Regions from separate parts of the Paenibacillus sp. MER 99-2 genome, predicted to be linked through region 2. Evidence: riboswitches for the same ligand, from Rfam matches in the RefSeq annotation. Region 2 holds a riboswitch; each other region holds the start of a gene.
What was found. Region 2 has a riboswitch for thiamine pyrophosphate ahead of thiC (phosphomethylpyrimidine synthase ThiC). Riboswitches for the same ligand answer to the same signal wherever they lie in the genome.
Positions count from the first base shown of each region.

Region 1: another riboswitch for thiamine pyrophosphate. It lies ahead of M3636_RS05725 (thiamine phosphate synthase); the one in region 2 lies ahead of thiC (phosphomethylpyrimidine synthase ThiC).
Region 3: another riboswitch for thiamine pyrophosphate. It lies ahead of M3636_RS21140 (ABC transporter substrate-binding protein); the one in region 2 lies ahead of thiC (phosphomethylpyrimidine synthase ThiC).
Region 4: another riboswitch for thiamine pyrophosphate. It lies ahead of thiM (hydroxyethylthiazole kinase); the one in region 2 lies ahead of thiC (phosphomethylpyrimidine synthase ThiC).

Region 1 is NZ_JAMAUZ010000001.1:1,256,609-1,259,768, forward strand. Features, by position in the region: gene abc-f (ribosomal protection-like ABC-F family protein) at 1-904, shown strand, start outside; TPP riboswitch at 981-1,090, shown strand; gene M3636_RS05725 (thiamine phosphate synthase) at 1,309-1,962, shown strand; gene thiO (glycine oxidase ThiO) at 1,982-3,160, shown strand, end outside.
Region 2 is NZ_JAMAUZ010000011.1:63,975-67,134, reverse strand. Features, by position in the region: gene thiC (phosphomethylpyrimidine synthase ThiC) at 6-1,790, opposite strand; TPP riboswitch at 2,171-2,284, opposite strand; gene M3636_RS26525 (IclR family transcriptional regulator) at 2,455-3,160, opposite strand, start outside.
Region 3 is NZ_JAMAUZ010000005.1:227,653-230,812, forward strand. Features, by position in the region: gene M3636_RS21130 (DUF2798 domain-containing protein) at 1-490, opposite strand, end outside; gene M3636_RS21135 (VOC family protein) at 718-1,104, shown strand; TPP riboswitch at 1,263-1,374, shown strand; gene M3636_RS21140 (ABC transporter substrate-binding protein) at 1,588-2,628, shown strand; gene M3636_RS21145 (thiamine-binding protein) at 2,853-3,146, shown strand; gene M3636_RS21150 (ABC transporter permease) at 3,146-3,160, shown strand, end outside.
Region 4 is NZ_JAMAUZ010000006.1:191,850-195,009, reverse strand. Features, by position in the region: gene M3636_RS22345 (radical SAM/SPASM domain-containing protein) at 112-987, opposite strand; TPP riboswitch at 1,264-1,364, shown strand; gene thiM (hydroxyethylthiazole kinase) at 1,561-2,385, shown strand; gene thiD (bifunctional hydroxymethylpyrimidine kinase/phosphomethylpyrimidine kinase) at 2,376-3,160, shown strand, end outside.

The sequences.
Region 1 (3,160 bases), on a different contig from region 2:
CCATGATACAGAGTTCATGAATGAAGTAGTTAACGTGATCTATCACTTGGAATTTGCCAAGTTGACAAGATATGCTGCGAACTACAACAAGTTTCTTGAGATGGCAGATATGCAGAAGGCTCAGCATATTGATGCTTATGAGAAGCAACAGGAGTATATCAAAAAGCAGGAAGACTTCATCCAGCGGAATAAAGCACGTGCATCTACATCAGGTCGTGCGAAGAGCCGTGAGAAGCAATTGGGCAAAATTGAACGGATTGATCGTCCGGATGAGGCAGCCAAACCTACTTTCAAATTCAAAGATGCTCGTGCCAGCAGTAAAACGGTGTTTGAGGGCGTTGATTTTGAAATTGGATATTCTCATGCCTTATTACCTAAAATGACAATGACCATTGAACGTGGCGAAAAGATCGCCATCGTGGGTTGTAACGGTGTGGGTAAATCCACACTACTCAAAACGATTCTGGGTAAAATTCCGCCAATCAGTGGCAAAACATTTTTGGGAGATTATCTGGAAACCGCTTATTTTGAGCAGGAGGTACGAGCGGGGAATATCACTCCAATCGAGGATGTATGGAATGAATTTTCGCATCTGACGCAGAATGAGGTTAGGGGACATCTGGCACGTTGTGGATTAAAAAACGAACATATTACTCGTCCGCTTAACATGCTCAGTGGTGGAGAACAAGCGAAAGTGCGCTTGTGCAAATTGTTAATGCGCGAAAGCAACTGGATTTTGTTTGATGAGCCGACCAATCACCTTGATGTAACAGCCAAAGCTGAACTGAAGCGCGCCCTGCAAGAATTCAAGGGCACAGTGCTTCTCGTATCTCACGAACCTGATTTCTACGAGGATTGGGTTACGAAGACCTGGGATGTTGAAGCTTGGTCTGAGCAAAATTAGTCTACGTAGTCAAACGGGAATCTGAAATCCTCGGTGACAAAAAAAGGACTCTATGGTAATATAGGCTACAACTTCATATCAACACTAGGGGGGCCGCACGATGCGGCTGAGATGGAAGAATGCGATTCCGGACCCTTTGCACCTGATCTGGATCATACCAGCGTAGGGAAGTGGCGCGTTTTCGTTTATTAGGAACAGCACTCAGCATGAATGAGAGAATGCCTGTAGCTAAGAGAACAGCATGTTGTTTCTATGAGATTTTGCAATGGGGTATTCATTGCATGAATAGAACCTCTGTGTGTTGTTCAACACTTATTAAACGAATCAAAGCATATATTTCGCAGCCACTCCCCTACGGGAGTGGCCTTTTTGTTATGTCATTGTTTAAGAGAGGAGGTTATCTTTTGGTAATTACTGAAGAACATGACTCCAATGTCACAGCTTCTTTTGAGCTGCATGTTATCTCTCAAGGCGTAGGGAATTTGCACAACTTTGTAAGTGTATCGAAGGATATATGGCCATGGGTCGACTATATTCATATTCGAGAAAAACAACAGCCACCTAAACAGCGTAGGGAGTGGACAAACCAACTGCATCAATCAGGCGTTCCGTCTGATCGGATTGTGATTAATGGTGTGCATGAAGTGGGTCAAGGTGAAGGGTTGGCAGGTGTGCATTGGGGTCAGGAAGATTTCTCTAAAAGCGCGTTATCTATTAGTGACATTCGAAAACGGATTCGCATCGGTGTATCCGTTCATTCTGTAGCTGAAGCCAAGGCTGCTGAGCAACGGGGTGTAGACTATGTTTTTTTCGGTCATATCTATGACTCCAATAGCAAACCAGATATTCAGCCTAGAGGGCTGAAGCAGCTAGCTGAAGTGTGCACTAATGTAACTATTCCAGTAATTGCAATCGGTGGCATTGGGGTTGAGCACGTTCGTGACCTTCGCAGAGCTGGAGCAAGAGGCATTGCTGTCATATCACATATCTGGGCGAGTGAGAATCCAAAGCATGCGATTCGTGTACTAAGACAGGCGATCGTAGAATCGGAAGGTTAATCTTGAGCAAGGAGATGAGATGGTGAACGATGGAGCGAGAGTTCGGAGACGAAGCATTAACCGAGATTTACGTAAAACATTGTCTCGCAGTAGAACCAATGCTGGAATCCACGGAAAGCTTCATGCAGAAACAATTGTGATTGGTGGGGGCGTGATTGGTTGTGCAATTGCTTATGAGCTTGCAGCACGAGGACAAGATGTTCTTCTGCTTGAACGTGCGCGGATTGCAGAGGGTGCATCTTGTGCAGCGGCTGGAATGATTGCAGCAGATAGTGAGCATTTTTCTTCACCTATGATGGCGAACTTGGCAACCATGAGCAGACAACTTCTGCATGAGCAGTGCGAACAACTGAGCTCCCTGAGTGGGATGCATATTGGGTTTCAACAAAATGGTTTTATTACTCCTGTGCGTTTGGAAAAAGATTTAAACAGCGATTCCACTGCTACAGCACCACGATCAATCACGTCTGAAATTTGGTGGGATGTTATCAAGGCACAACAAAAGGCTCCATGGTTAAGCAAAAATATTTATGGTGCCTACTATCGACCGCTGGAATGTGACGTTCTACCTGTTAATTTGACTCAAGCTTATGCAAAATCAGCTCAGGCACTCGGAGCACGGATTATTGAAGGCGTGCATCATGTTAATCTTCGAGTGGATGCAAACGGAGTACAAGGCGTGGAAACTTCAATTGGAACGATGACATGTCGCAATGTCATTGTTGCTAATGGTTTGCAAGGGGAAGTGTTAATGAAGCAGGCTGGGCTTCAATTGCCGACTATGCCGGTCAAAGGCGAAATTGCAGCAGTGCAGTTCTCAGATCATTCTGGACAACTTGCCCCAGACAAAACGGTATACGCAGAGGACATTTATATCGTACCTAAGGCCAATGGAGAAGTATGGATTGGTGCGACCGTTTTACAGGGGGAATCTGATCTACATGTTTCAGCTGCCGGGTTACAAAAACTGCTTGAACGTGCTGCCAGCTGGGTACCTGGCATTGCAGAAGCTCAGTTTGTACGGGCATGGGCCGGAGTAAGGCCTTCAACACCCGATGGATTACCATACCTCGGCGCATGTGAGAGCATGCCTGGTTTATATGCAGCCTTTGGACATCATCGCAATGGAATCCTGTTAAGTGCTGTAACGGGTAGCCTACTAGCAGATTTTATTGGAGGTAAATCTTCAGAGGAGCTG
Region 2 (3,160 bases):
CTCACCTACCGCATCCGATATTCTTCAGCCTTCGCCTGCATCCCTGCGGCTACCGCATCATCTTCGGACAACCCCTTGTCTGCAGCAAATGCACGAATGTCTTGCGTAATTCGCATACTACAGAACTTCGGCCCACACATCGAGCAGAAATGGGCTTCCTTAGCTCCCTCAGCAGGCAATGTCTCGTCATGGTAAGAGAGCGCCCGTTCAGGGTCAAGCGACAAGTTAAATTGGTCGCGCCAGCGGAATTCGAATCTAGCCTTGGACAGCGCATCATCTCGGCGTTGAGCTCGTGGATGACCTTTAGCTAGGTCAGCGGCATGTGCTGCAATTTTGTAGGCGATGACTCCCTCTCGTACATCATCCTTGTTAGGCAGCCCCAAATGTTCCTTCGGTGTAACATAACAGAGCATGGATGTCCCGAACCAGCCAATCATCGCCGCTCCAATAGCTGAAGTAATGTGATCATAACCTGGAGCAATGTCCGTTGTCAGTGGACCCAAGGTATAGAACGGAGCCTCTTTACAGATTTCCATCTGTAGATCCACATTCTCCTTGATCTTATGCATCGGCACATGCCCCGGCCCTTCAATCATCACCTGTACATCATGCTTCCACGCAATCTGCGTTAACTCGCCCAGTGTAGCCAGCTCGGCCATCTGAGCCTCGTCATTGGCATCATAGATACTCCCCGGACGCAATCCATCCCCAAGCGAGAATGCCACATCATACCTTTTCATAATTTCACAGATTTCTTCAAAATGCGTATACAAAAAGTTCTCTTGATGATGTGCCAAACACCACGCAGCCATAATAGATCCACCCCGGGACACAATGCCTGTCATACGTTTGGCTGTCATCGGGATATAGCGCAGTAAGACGCCTGCATGGATCGTGAAATAGTCTACGCCTTGCTCTGCCTGCTCAATGAGTGTGTCTCGGTACAATTCCCACGTTAGTGCTTCTGCTTCGCCATTGACCTTCTCCAGCGCCTGATAGAGTGGCACAGTTCCGATCGGTACTGGAGAATTACGAATGATCCATTCCCGCGTAGTATGGATATCCTTTCCTGTCGACAGATCCATAACGGTATCCGAGCCCCAGCGTACAGCCCAGGTCATCTTCTCCACTTCTTCTTCGATGGAGGAGGAGACGGCAGAATTCCCGATATTCGCATTGATCTTCACATGAAAATGACGACCAATCAACATCGGCTCACTTTCAGGATGATTGATGTTGGATGGTAGAATCGCTCGGCCACTGGCCAGTTCTTGTCGCACAAACTCCGGCTCTACTCCCTCACGAATCGCGGCAAACTCCATCTCTGGCGTAATGATGCCTTGGCGTGCATAGTGCATCTGCGTTACACATCGTCCAGCCTGAGCCCGCAGCGGCTTGCCACGCAAGCCTGGGTAAGCTTCAGCTCCGGTTCTTCTACTCCCCGCCTTGAGCCCGTTATCTTCCGGTTGCACCGTACGTCCTGCATAAGCCTCCACATCCTCACGCTCCGTAATCCAGCGTGTGCGGAGTGCAGGTAGTCCTGCCCGGATGTCTGCGTGAAATTCAGGGTCGGTCATCGGGCCGCTCGTATCGTACACACGCAGCGGCTCATTATGCTCCACCCCTTGGGGAGTACTCGTGTCATGAAGAGCTATTTCACGCTCAGGTACAGCAATGTCCGGACGTGAGCCCTGAATGTATACTTTACGGCTGCCGGGAAAAGGTTGAACCCCTCCAGCCGAACCTGTTTCTTTTGCCGCCTGCGCTTCTGTATTCCCTTGTCCCATCATTGGTTGTTCTGTACTCATCGTCTTTGTCTCCTCCTCATTGGTCTTCACGACTGCATCACTTCTTTTCCATGCGAGCGCATCTAATCTGGAGACCATCCATATAAGGAGCAAGGACAACCTTACCTAGAGAGACATATACAGTAAGACAACATGCAGCAGAGTAAGGTTCATTCACCTAACTAATTGAATAGATTCCACAACAGATACCTACCTCCGCTCTTTTTACGAAAGTAACTCTGAAGTCTAAATCTTGTCTCTGCTCACTGTATATAAAAAAAGCCGGTTCCCGAGGGAACCGGCTATGTCCATCACCAATGATGTACCGATTACCGAACTCTAATTGAGTTCAGCCATAGGTTACATCCCATTGATGTTCGTGGTTGATTGGCCGATTACTTCCCTACGCTGGTATGATCCAGATCAGGTGCAAAGGGTCCAGAATCTCATGCGATTCCGTCTCAGTCCGGACAATTCGGACTCCCCTAGTAACGTTAACAAGTTGCGGCAAGTATACCGCAGTGTCATATTCAATTCATCAAGCCCGGCTGGGCTGTCCATATCAGGATAGCTCAACCGAGAACGAAAAACAACCTTTATGTTCCAGAATCAGCAGATTCATCATGACATATATGTTCCATAAGAGCGTTGTGGTTGAACAAACTCGTTAAGATAACATCAAGCCCATCTGAGCAGCTGCTTCTTTCAACACGGGTGCATACTCATGTAACGTCTCTTGTGATAAACGGCTGACAGGTCCTGATACAGACAATGCAGCAGCGATTTGGCCTTTGCGATCCATAATCGGTACAGATACCGCCGCAGCTCCCGGTTCACGCTCCTCATAGCTCGTTGCATAACCATGCTCCAGAATATCCTTCATCTGCGCGAGATAGACCTTAGGATCGATAAAGACAGGCCACTCCGGCCCATTCATCAGCTCCTCACGATCCTCTTCCGTAGCAAAGGCCATTAGCACCTTACTGGACGCACCTACGGATAAAGGAAGGCGCACACCAACAGGAGCTACACGCCGTATAGCCTGATCGCTCTGAACAGCCTGAATCCGAATCCGTTCACTGCCATCCCGCAAATACAAGCTAACCGTCTCCCCGAGTCGATCTCTCAGACGCTCCATCGCAGGAAGAAGAAGGATAGCTGGGTCATCACTACGGGACATATGAGCGGACAGCTCCCAGATGCGGATGCCAAGCCGATACTTCTCGGTAGCTGCATCCCGGATAACAAATCCCCGTTCTTCCAAGGTTGCCATCAGCCGGTGCACCGTGCTTTTGTGCAGACCAATCTGGCTTGCAATCTCGGTAAGCCCCAGATCACTCCGAGTTGTGAAGCACAATAATATATCCAAGGCT
Region 3 (3,160 bases), on a different contig from region 2:
TATTAACTAAGGGGGTTACGTTCCCTTTAGCTTTTATGAATTTACGGAATACATATCGAACAAGCGGCCCAATGATGAGCAACTGTAACGGTAGCGCCAGGCTAAAGTTCCGGAGTATGGTGTGAAGATACGTTTCTACGAGAGGCTTTCCGTTCAATTGATTGGCAAGATACGCCGTAAGCATCCCATACATCGACATCATCAACACCATGCCCACGACCATGCACACTGAAATCATCAAAACGCCGATCACCTTATTCGATTTGTTGAATAGCAACGCAAAGGCAATTTTCTGAGCCACCGGCCCAACGATAAAGCTTTCCACCACAAAAGCTACAATAAAACACAGGACGAATTGAAATAGGATTTCAAGTAGAGACATGCTCCCCATTAGTCCGTTGTACAGTAAATTGAAAGTCATCATAACAACGACCATTCCTGTGCACATCATCAATCCAAAATACGTATGTTCTTTCTTGGTTGTTGGCAATTCTCTCATCCTTTCTTCTACTTGGACAATTATAGAGATGAGGAATAGGGTCACATAAGTGAACACTTTGTGAACATTAATAAGATACCTATATGTTTATGTTGAAATATAGAACATTTCATCTAGATAAACTCTTTTTTCCTATTTGACAACCCGGATTTATACCCCTATCATACTCCTTAAAATGTAAACCATATTCACGAATCAGTTAGGAGGATTACTATACAATGAACTTTCAAAAACGTATCGACCACATCGGTATCGCTGTCCGTGATCTAGAGACGACGCTTTGCTTCTATACCGAGATCGTTGGGCTTGAGCTGAAAGACCGCGTTACCCATACCAATGGTGTGATCCAACTTGCTTTCCTCGGATTCAATGGCAGTGATGAAACTGAAATTGAACTGATTCAGGGATATAGCGACAAACTTCCCTCCGAAGGAACTGTGCATCATTTTGCGATTCACGTGGAGGATCTTGATGCTGAATATCAGCGTATACAAGCGACGGACGCCGAATTTATCGATGGGGAGATTATCACATTACCGAACGGTTATCGTTACTTCTTCATCTATGGCCCAGAGAAGGAATGGATTGAATTCTTTCAGCGTTAAAGGTAAACCGATCTATCCATGATCCCGATTGGCGCACAGACAGCATCTATGATTGCTTTACATCCACTTCGTGAGATCCATCATCCGATATTCCAGTTCATGACTGGACACGTTCTGCCCACTGCCCTATAATTACACCTAGTAATACCCTTAACTTCATAGTTTCCCAGGGGAGTCGGAATTGGCCGGCTGAGAGTGTATCCCACAAGATACTAACCCTTAGACCTGATCTGGATCATGCCAGCGTAGGAATCGGAGTATATCGAATAGGCCCAGCTATATCGCTGCGCGCTACTTCTCTAACGCCTGCACGCGTCCCGGAATCCGGGGCGCTTTTTTTATGTTCTTTTGCATATCTCATTACATAAAAAAGACATCCAGATCATAGCCGGTATAATTCTGCTGATTTATGCACGATGCTTGGATATGAAGCCAAGGAGAACCCTCGCCATTTAGGCGGACCACATGAAGGAGAGAATGAAGATGAGATGGCGTAAAATGATCGGCTTGTTGCTCCTATGCGTAACCTTGATTGCAATCACGGCTTGCGGAAGCAAGGAAGCTGGCCCTGCCCAATCTAACGGAGGTACCAACACCGAGAACAGCAGTGAAGGTGATAACGTAGCACTCCGAGACGTTAAAGTTGTACTGGACTGGACACCGAATACGAACCATACCGGCTTATATGCAGCAGTAGATCAAGGATTCTACGAAGCCGAGGGTTTAAACGTGGAGATTGTGCAGCCTGGTGCGGGCGGCGCTGACACGATGGTCGCTTCGAATGAAGTACCTTTTGGTGTAAGTTATCAGGAAAGTGTAACTCAGGCGCGTACCCAAGGTGTACCGCTCGTCTCCATTGCTGCGGTTATTCAGCATAATACATCTGGATTTGCAGCACCGACGGATCGGAACATTAAATCCCCGAAAGACTTCGAAGGTAAAACCTATGGAGGCTGGGGCTCTCCAGTGGAGGAAGCCGTCATGCAATCCATTATGGAGGGCGAAGGCGCAGACGTGTCCAAGGTGAAAAACATTAACATGGGCGATGCCGACTTCTTCACCGCCGTGAAACGAGATATTGATTTTGCCTGGATCTTCTATGCGTGGACGGGGATTGAGGCTGAGCTTCGCGGAGAGCCGATCGACATGTTGTATGTCAAAGACTACTCCGAAGCACTCGATTATTACACGCCTGTATTGGTAACGAATGAAACCACGATTCAGAACGATCCTGAACTGGTTAAAGCGTTCATGAAAGCCACGTCGGAAGGGTATCAGTATGCGATTGATCATCCCGAAGACGCCGCTAATATTCTGATCAAAGCCGTACCGGATCTGGATAAGGATCTTGTAATAGCAAGCCAGAAGTGGTTAAGCCCGAAATACACAGATGATGCACCACGCTGGGGCGAACAGAAACAGGAAGTATGGCAGAACTATACGGACTGGATGTTCAGCAAGAAACTGCTGGATGAACAGATCGATGTGAGCAAAGCATATACGAACGATTTTTTACCCCAATAAAATCTCTCATATAAAATGAACATAATATTTACACGAGAACGGAGAGGACAGAAATAACGTGAAAAAGCGAAGCGGTCGCCTTTATCACCGGATTTTCCCTTTAGAGAAAGGGAATCAAAAAAAATCTGGGGATAACAGCGATTGGAAGGTTATTCTGTCATCGAAGTGGCAAGTGTAACAGTCATTCGTTCATTTTATATATTTCGAAAGGAGCCGTGAACTCCATGGCAAGCACGTTACTCAGTATTCAAGTCATCCCGAAGACGCCAAATGGTGAGGATTCATATCCGTATGTGGATCGCGCTATTGAAGTCATTCAACAATCGGGTGTGAAATATCAGGTCAATCCTCTAGAAACAACGATGGAAGGTGAGCTGGAGGAGCTGCTAGACGTTGTTCGCAAAATGCATGAAGCACTTGTGGACGCCGGTAGCCCTAGCATCATCTCCCAGATCAAAATCGCCCATAGCGGCGGTGCCGGCTTCAGCATGGATAAACTTACGGAGAAATATCGCTGATGCACTCCTATTTC
Region 4 (3,160 bases), on a different contig from region 2:
ATTTAGGGCAGATGAACACATGAATATTGTACAAAAACAGCAAAAAATCACGTCATCTGTAACCAGATAACGTGATCTTAAGTCTTTATTTGTGATGACTAACGATGCATACTATGCACCAAACCGCTGGCGATACCCGCACTTACGGCACAACTCTTCCACGGCCTGCCTCTTCGAGAATCCATAAAATAAGTTATTGGCCCGTTCCCCGTCAACGATCTCCGAGAATGACTTCTCATGTACGTTGCCTAAGTTAATTACACCTTCGCCATCCAGGCAACACGGTACAACCGTGCCATCCACCAATACGGCGGCCTGACTACGAAGTGCATGACAGAAGCCTTTACCGTCATCCTCTGGTGCATCCAAGCTTGGCCACTGGAATTCATGATCCTGATTGAGGTATACATTCGGAGCAATTTTGACTCCACTACCCGGTACGACCTTTTCTTCAATCCGAAAATCCAAGTCGAACTCCCGCTCTAACACCTCAAGCGTTTCGCGATTTCGGTTCATCTGGGCATTCGTAAAATTATCCTGTGTCAGGTTCCAGAGTCGGAACGAAATAATGACATTATGTTTCGCTGCTTCACGAGCAAAGGTCAATATGTTATTCAAATATCCTTCGCGGTCTGTCGAGCCTTCATGTCCGTCGAAGCTGTGCAAGGAGAAGTTCATCTGACGTAACGCTGGCTTGCCAAGAAGCTTATGCTGCGTCTTGGGCAGTAGCGTACCATTGGTCGTGATGTTGACCTTGAATCCTTTCTCATGTGCAGAATCCAGCAACAGATCGATTTTGGGATGCAGTAACGGCTCACCTTTGACGTGAAGATATATGTGTTTGGTATGTGGCTTAATCTGATCCAGTATATTGTTAAAGACGTCAGGGTCAATGAAATTTTTGGCACGCTTGGTCTGTGGACAGAAGCTGCACGCCAAGTTACAGATGCTTGTAATTTCGATGTAGACTTTCTTGAATGTTTTCAACTCGGATCCCCATTCTTCTCCGGAGGGAGAGCGTCCCACCTTCATTTCGTGATATAACGATAACACTTTCACCATTGCGTGATCTAAGTGTACTTTTGGAACAACCTCTATTATATCGGGTTGGGAAGTAGGGAACAACAACGTTTCGTATCAATTTCCTGTTGCTATGTCGAAGCATAAATTTGGATCATCCCTTCTTTACATCCGGCTTGCATGTGATATATGCTGGAGCTATAAATACCTGTTCAAAAACGGTTATAACTGAATATAGTTGAACAATTGCACTGGGGGAGCCTAACGGCTGAGACGAATGAACTTTCGGACCCTTTGAACCTGATCTGGATCATACCAGCGGAGGGAAGTGGAGCGGCCTTTCAATAAACTTCATGCGTTTCATCATGCAGAACATGTAAGATGAAATACACTTGCGAATTGAAACTACAGCCCCACTCATTTCTCCGGAAATGGGCGGGGCTTTTTGCATTTTTAAAGACAGACAACCTGCACTGGAACAGGTCTAAATGAAGCCAAGCTCAGGCTCCCAGCCTAGATGTAATACAAGGAGGAAAACAGATGTCTTACTTAGAACGCATACGCACTCAAAATCCGTTAGTACACAATATCACCAATATTGTGGTTGCTCCCTTTGTAGCCAATGGTTTGCTTGCACTTGGAGCATCGCCTTTTATGGCTTATGCACATGAGGAGGTTGCCGATGTTGCGAAAATGTCCGGCGCGGTTGTCCTTAATATTGGCACACTTAATAAAGATGTGGTGCAGTCCATCCTGCTCGCTGGTATATCTGCCAACGCCCATCAGGTTCCTGTCGTCCTCGACCCTGTTGGTGCTGGTGCCACTTCCTATCGCTCCGAGCAGGTTCAGATGCTCGTTCGTGAGCTACGTCTCACGATCCTGCGTGGCAATGTGGCAGAAGTCGCCAATGTTATTGGCGAGCATTGGAATAGCAAAGGTGTAGATGCTGGACAAGGTGAAGGAGATCGTATCGGAATAGCCGAGCGGGCAGCTCAGCAGTTAAACTGTATCGTTGTGATCACAGGCCGCGAAGATGTCATTACGAATGGTCATCAGACCTACCTTGTGAGTAACGGTCATGTCCTCTTAACTCAAGTTACCGGTGCGGGATGTCTGCTCAGTGCTGTCATTGGCGCATTTGCAGCTGTGGCGACTGATGACGATGAACGGCTGGATAGCGTTGTAGAAGCACTCACCTTCTACGGCGTTGTTGCTGAGATTGCTGCAGATCGTACGGAGAGCCAGGGCCCAGGCAGCTTTCAGGTCGAGCTATTGAATCAACTCGATCATGTATCTCCGTCGGTACTGAAACAGCGTGCTCTCATTCGTCATATCCATGGAGGTGGAGATACATCATGCGTATAGCTCAGGCTCTAACGATCGCCGGATCGGACAATGGCGGCGGCGCTGGGATTCAAGCCGATCTCAAAACCTTTCAGGAACTTAATGTATACGGCATGACCGTTATTACTGCCATTGCGGCGCAGAATACAACAGGAGTTCAGGGTGTATTTCCTATTTCGTATGAAGGCATAGCCCAACAGCTTGATTCAACCGGAGACGACTTCAAACCAAATGCGGTGAAAACAGGCATGCTCTACAGTACGGAGATTATCCAATTGGTTGCTGAGAAATGGCGCCATTATGAATGGTCTAATCTGGTCATTGATCCCGTTATGGTAGCCAAGGGCGGCGCACCGCTGCTTCAACAGCAGGCTATTCAGACACTGATTACGGAGCTGATCCCGCATGCACAGATTACCACGCCAAACATTCCTGAAGCTGAACTACTGACAGGTATGTCCATTCGAAATGTAAGTGAACGGGAAGAAGCAGCCCGACGCCTTGTGCAGATGGGCTCTACGTATGCCTTGATCAAAGGCGGCCATGATACGGGCGGCATGATTGTCGATGTACTCTATGATGGACAGTCCTTTCACTATCTGGAGAATATTCGTATAGTGACCCCTCATACTCACGGAACAGGCTGTACGTATTCTGCCGCCATTACGGCTGAACTGGCGAAGGGTTCGTCCGTTCTGGCTGCCGTCACGACTGCGCGAGCGTTCATTCAGGCAGCCATTGAAGATGAGCTTGGCATTGGCGCTGGGCATGGGCCGACGAATCATTTTGCGTATCA